2 regions of the Bradyrhizobium sp. AZCC 2262 genome follow, and region 2 is predicted to be linked to the other one. Evidence: predicted binding sites of a transcription regulator. Region 2 holds the regulator's gene; the other holds the start of a gene.
The links. Region 2 encodes PhoB, which activates phosphate uptake and scavenging genes when phosphate is short. Its sites were predicted from a motif close to TGTCATNNANCTGTCAT; they were not measured.
Positions count from the first base shown of each region.

Region 1: V1283_RS22215 (inorganic phosphate transporter) is a predicted target of PhoB. The motif match lies at 2,157-2,173, and genes of this name have one in related genera.

Region 1 covers NZ_JAZHRT010000001.1:4,656,206-4,659,413, reverse strand. Annotated here, with positions in the region: gene ppk2 (polyphosphate kinase 2) at 1-287, opposite strand, end outside; gene V1283_RS22215 (inorganic phosphate transporter) at 472-2,103, opposite strand; gene V1283_RS22210 (UdgX family uracil-DNA binding protein) at 2,531-3,208, opposite strand, start outside.
Region 2 covers NZ_JAZHRT010000001.1:7,456,867-7,460,074, forward strand. Annotated here, with positions in the region: gene V1283_RS35060 (GcrA family cell cycle regulator) at 327-836, shown strand; gene phoB (phosphate regulon transcriptional regulator PhoB) at 1,097-1,801, opposite strand; gene phoU (phosphate signaling complex protein PhoU) at 1,912-2,628, opposite strand; gene pstB (phosphate ABC transporter ATP-binding protein PstB) at 2,737-3,208, opposite strand, start outside.

The DNA of each region.
Region 1 (3,208 bases), 2.8 Mb from region 2:
ATGACGCCGCCCTTGCCGGCGGAATCGCGACCCTCGAAAATCACCACCACCTTGAGCTTCTGGTGCTGCACCCAGCTCTGCAATTTCACCAGTTCGCCCTGAAGGCGGAATAATTCCCTGAAGTAGACCCGCCGATCGACGGTCTCCTTCGCGGTATGGTCGGAGAATTCATTGGTCAGCGCATCGAGGCGATCGTCGTCGATCTCGAGCTCCAGTTCCTCGTCGAAACTGTCGAGCATTTCCGCGTGAATGCGATCGTGAATCGGTGTGGCGCCGTTGAGAGGCATTTTGGTCATGGGCGGCTCCGGCTGCAGACCTTTTTGGGTCGCGTGGTGTGAATACTGATGTGCGGCAGGCCGGCCGGGGCGGCAGGCACTTCGTGGAAAACAGAAGGCCGGAGTTGGCTCCGGCCTTCCGCTACCCGTCGAGGCTGCTGCCTGTATGGCAGCGGCTCCACCGCACCGCCGATACTCAGAACAGATTCGAGAACAGCACGTAGAGGCCTGCCGACAGGCAGATCGCGGCCGGCAGCGTCAGCACCCACGCCATCAGTAGATTGCGAATGGTCGCCATCTGCAGGCCCGAACCGTTAGCCGCCATCGTGCCGGCGACACCGGACGACAGCACATGGGTGGTGGAAACCGGCAGACCGAACACGTCGGCGGCGCCGATCGTGGCGGCGGCAACCAGCTCGGCAGAGGCGCCCTGCGCGTAGGTCAGATGCGTCTTGCCGATCTTTTCGCCGACGGTGACGACGATGCGCTTCCAGCCGATCATGGTGCCCAGCCCGAGCGCAATCGCCACCGCGATCTTGACCCAGAGCGGGATGAACTTGGTGGCTGAGTCGAGTGAGCCCTTGTAGGCCTTGAGGGTATCGACCTCATCCTTCTTCAGATCGTTTTCCTTGTCCTTCATCAGGAAGCGGATCGCTTCCGAAGTCAGGTACATGTCGTTGCGGGTATTGCCGACGGCTTCGGCCGGCACCTTGTTCAGCGAGCCGTATTTCAGGACCTGCTCGCCGACGTCCTTCACCAGCACGGACAGCGAGGGATAGGTGCCTTCGCTGATCTGGCGGGTGGCGACGTATTGCGTCACCGCGGGCCTGGGATCGCCGATGATGCTGTGGCCGGCACCCTTGGCGGCGACCACCTTGGAGGCGGCGTCCGAGGTCTTCTGGAACTGTGCTATCTGGGATTCCGGCAGCGCGCGGTTCAGCGCATAGGCGGTCGGCACCGTGCCGATCAGGATCAGCATGATCAGGCCCATGCCTTTCTGGCCGTCGTTGGAGCCGTGCGCGAAGCTGACGCCGGTGCAGGTCGCAATCAGGATGCCACGGATCCACAGCGGCGGCGGCTTGTTGCCTTCCGGCGCAGCATACAGTGCCGGATTGCGCACGATGAACTTCAGCACCAGCAGCAGGATCGCCGCCATGATGAAGCCGAACAGCGGCGAGAGCAGCAGCGCATAACCGATCTCGGTCGCCTTGCTCCAGTCGACGCCCGAGGTGCCGTCACGGCCGCGCATCAGCGCATTGGCGATGCCGACGCCGATGATCGAGCCGATCAGCGTGTGCGAAGAGGATGCCGGCAGGCCGAAATACCAGGTGCCGAGGTTCCAGATGATGGCCGCGATCAGCAGCGCGAACACCATCGCGAAGCCGGCGCTGCTACCGACCTGCAGGATCAATTCCACCGGCAGCAGCGAGACGATGCCGAAGGCGACCGCGCCCGAGGAGAGCAGCACGCCGAGGAAGTTGAAAAAGCCCGACCACATCACGGCGAATTCCGCCGGCAGCGAATGGGTATAGATCACGGTCGCGACCGCGTTGGCGGTGTCGTGGAAACCGTTGACGAATTCGAAGCCGAGCGCGATCAGGAGCGCCACGAACAGCAGGACATAGGGCAGGTAGGCGGTGACCCGCATGCCGGTCGCGTCGATGTCGGCGTAGATGCTGTAGGCGACGTACAGCAGTCCGGCGGCAAGGATGCCGAAGAACAGGATCATGGTCAGCGGATTGAACCCCTTGTCGAGGTTCGGCCGCGAGGCAGGCTGGACAGGCGCCGCGTCGTCGGCCATCGATGAATTGAGTGCAATGTCGGTCATTCTGACCCCCCGTCGTAATATTCTGAGAAGAGGGGCATCTTTGACCGAGGGACTTGAAGGTTAGATGACAGGCGCAAGCATTGCCCTGGCCGGTCGGATCAGGCGATCGCGCGCACGTCAGCGCAGCGTTGGAGGCTTCCTGTTGGAATCGTTGGGGCTTTGCGGGCGCGTGCTGTCGATTGTTGGCGCGCCGTCGCGTGTCATGCGGGAACTCGCGTCGCAAGAAAGTGGGTCGCGCGCTGCACGGCGCCGGGGCTGAAGTGGACCGCGCAGCGCGTCGACCGTATGGGAGCGTCGTGGCGTGACCAGACGTCCCACATTCCCTTGAGAATGCGATTGCGTCTCCCATCAATTAACGGTTGCAGATGCGATTGTCAATTTCCTCGTTATATTTCTCGGGAAATTGCGGCTGCCGGGTGCCGGAAATTCAGGCCGCGCGCGCCGATCTTCGCAGCAGGTCGGCCGCCATCTTCAGATCCTCGACGAAGCGCTGGTATTCCAGCGCCTTGGCCTCGGCGTCGGGCAATCGCAACAGGTAGGACGGGTGCACCGTCACCAGTGCCCTGGTGCCGTCGTCGAGATCGATCGGGCGGCCCCGGTTCTTGTTGATCGGAGTAATTTTCCCGAGCACGCTTTGCGCCGCGGTGGCCCCCATTGCCACCACCAGATCGGGCCTGATTGCGGCCAGTTCCCGTTCATACCATTGCCGGCACGCTCTGATCTCCGGCGTATTCGGCTTCTGGTGCAGGCGGATTTTTCCGCGCGGCACAAACTTGAAATGTTTGACCGCATTGGTGACGTAAACTGTGCGGCGGTCGATCCCGGCCTCTTCCAGCGCGCGGTCGAGCATCTGGCCGGCGGGTCCGACGAACGGTTTGCCGGCGAGATCTTCCTTGTCGCCCGGCTGCTCGCCGACCAGCATCATCCGCGCCGTCTGTTGCCCTTCGCCGAACACGGTCTGGGTGGCATCCTTGTAGAGAGGGCAGGCGCGGCAATCGGCGGCTTCCTCGCGCAGTTTCTCAATATCGTCAGCATGTTTGCGTGCCATTTCGTCTGCCTTGGCCGGTTCCAGCCGTTTCTGCGGCTTGTGCGGTTTGGTCGCCGG
Region 2 (3,208 bases):
TTCATGCACTGCAAGGCAGGAAATCCGTAGGATTGCGGTGTGGTGGAAAACACGCAGTGCAATGCCTAGATGTCCGGAACATGTGGACGCGCGGGCCCGGACTCTTGCGCCAGAGTCACGCCATATTGTAGCGTCTGGGTTGTCGGGTACGACATCTCGTGCGGCAGTTCTGATCCCTAGAGTCCATTTTGTGTAAGCGTACACGTTCGGGCGCGATTTTTGCGCCCGGCGAGGGCTAAGGGATTCTGACCGCAGGGATTTTTGAGACGAATGACATCGCCAGCGCTGCCCTGGGTTGGCCGGCGCGACGCGAAGGGAAGAATACGATGACGGTATTGACCTGGTCCGACGATCGCGTCGAGCAGCTGAAGAAGCTCTGGGAAGCCGGATTATCGGCCAGCCAGATCGCCGCGGAACTCGGAAATGTGACGCGAAACGCAGTGATCGGCAAAGTGCACCGGCTGGGCCTGTCCGGCCGCGCCAAGAGCCCCTCCTCGGCAGCCCCACGGCAGCGCAAGGCACGCCCGGCGCAACAGATGATGCGGGTCTCACGCCCGGTCTCGCGCGGCAACACCGCGCTGGCGCACGCCTTCGAGGTCGAGATGGAGCCTGATCCGATCGCCTTCGATAACGTGGTGCCGATGAGCCAGCGGCTGTCGCTGCTCGAACTGAACGAAGCCACCTGCCACTGGCCGGTCGGTGATCCCTCGAGCCCGGAATTCTTCTTCTGCGGCGGCAAGGCGCTTTCGGGCCTGCCTTATTGCGCGCATCACTCGCGCGTCGCGTATCAGCCGGCAGCCGACCGGCGGAGGCATCAGCCGAAGCCGACGCGGTAAGAGGCGGTTATCGTAGCCCGGATGGAGCGAAGCGAAATCCGGGACTATGTCGCTATGGGTTAGATTCCCGGGTTGCGCTTCGCTTCACCCGGACTACGAACTCAACGTTGTCGTCCCTGCGAAAGCGGGGACCCATAACCACCGGCGTTCGTGGTTATGTCACGCTGGAGCTCCAGCTCTCTTCAACAAATTACATCGGTGGTTATGGGTCTCCGCGTTCGCGGGGACGACGATGCAATGTGCGGACAACGATAGAGCTATTACGACTCCACCTTCGCGAACCGATCATCCAGCGCATATCCCGCGCCGCGCACGGTGCGGATCGGGTCCTGCTCGCGGCCCGGGTTGAGCAATTTGCGCAGGCGGCCGATGTGGACGTCGACGGTGCGCTCGTCGATATAGATGTCGCGGCCCCAGACGCTGTCGAGCAATTGCTCGCGGCTGAAGACGCGGCCGGGATGCTCCAGGAAAAATTCCAGCAAGCGATACTCGGTCGGGCCGAGATCGATCTGGCGGCCGGAACGCGCGACGCGTCTTTTCTCACGATCCAGTTCGATGTCGCCATAGGTGAGCACGGTGGCGAGCCGCTCGGGGCTTGCCCGCCGCAGCAGTCCCTTCACCCGCGCCAGCAGCTCCGGCACCGAGAACGGCTTGACGATGTAATCGTCGGCGCCGGTCGCCAGGCCCCGCACCCGCTCGCTCTCCTCGCCGCGCGCCGTCAGCATGATGATCGGCAACTGCTTGGTCTCCGGCCGCGCCCGCAGGCGGCGGCACAGCTCGATGCCCGACAGCCCGGGCAGCATCCAGTCGAGCACGACGAGATCGGGAATGCGTTCCTTCAACCGCGTATCGGCGTCATCGCCACGGGCGACGGTTTCGACATCATAGCCTTCGGCGTCGAGGTTGTAGCGCAACAGCGTGGTCAGCGCTTCCTCGTCCTCGACCACCATAATGCGCGCGCTCATTCTGCTATCGCCTCTTCTGTTTGACGCGTTTTCACGCAGATAAGTCTACGCAATCTGCGTAAACTTGATTGCTATGCGAACCGGTCTCCACTTCGCTTGAAAACGCTGTGTCAAGTGTTCGGTACGGTCGTGGCAAAATTCGTCATGTCGCCCTTCGGGCGCTTGTCGAGCATCTGCTGTCCCTCGATCATGTAGAACACGGTTTCAGCGATGTTGGTGGCATGGTCGCCGATCCGCTCGATGTTCTTGGCACAGAACATCAAATGGATGCAGAACGAGATGTTGCGCGGGTCTTCCATCATGTAGGTGAGCAGTTCGCGGAACAGCGAGGTGCAGATGGCGTCGACTTCCTCGTCGCCCTTCCAGACCGCCATCGCCGCCGGCAGGTCGTGCGCCGCATAGGCGTCCAGCACCGACTTGACCTGCGACAGCACCAGGTCGGTCATGTGTTCAAGGCCGCGCATCAGCTTCAAGGGCTGGAAATCGTTCTCCAGCGCCGCGACGCGCTTGCCCATATTCTTGGCGAGGTCGCCGATCCGCTCCAGATCGGTGGCCACCCGCATCGCGCCGACGATCTCGCGCAGATCGATCGCCATCGGCTGGCGGCGCGCGATGGTCAGCACCGCGCGCTCCTCGATCAGATGCTGCAGACGGTCGATCTCGACGTCGGTGGCGACGACACGCTTGCCGAGCGCGACGTCGCGACGGACCAGCGCGTCGACGGATTCGGTGATCATCCGCTCGACCATGCCGCCCATCTCGGCAACCAGGCGAGTCAGTTCCTGAAGGTCGCTGTCGAATGCCTTGGCGGTGTGTTCAGAAGCCATGTGCTATCTCCTCAAATCAGGATCCGGTTTGAACCGGATCATGATTTTATTTCGCTGTTTGAGCATGATCTCTTCGGAAAACCGGTTTCCACTTTTCCGGATCATGCTCTAGCCGAACCGACCGGTGATGTAGTCCTGGGTGCGTCGATCGCTCGGCGAGGTAAAAATCTTGTTGGTATCGTCGAACTCGATCAGCTCACCGAGATACATGAAGGCGGTCTTGTCCGAGACGCGCGCCGCCTGCTGCATGTTATGGGTGACGATGGCGATGGTGTAATCCTCCGCCAGTTCCTGGATCAGCTCCTCGATCTTGGCGGTCGAGATCGGGTCCAGCGCGGAACAAGGCTCGTCGAACAGGATCACCTCGGGCCGCACCGCGACCGTGCGCGCGATGCAGAGCCGCTGCTGCTGGCCGCCGGACAGCGACAGGCCGCTTGCATTCAGCTTGTCCTTGACCTCGTTCCACAGCGCGCCGCCGCGCAGCGCCTTCTCGACCCGGCCATCCATCTCCGACTTGGAGATCTTCTCATAGAGGCGGATGCCGAAGGCGATGTTTTCGTAGATCGTCATCGGAAACGGC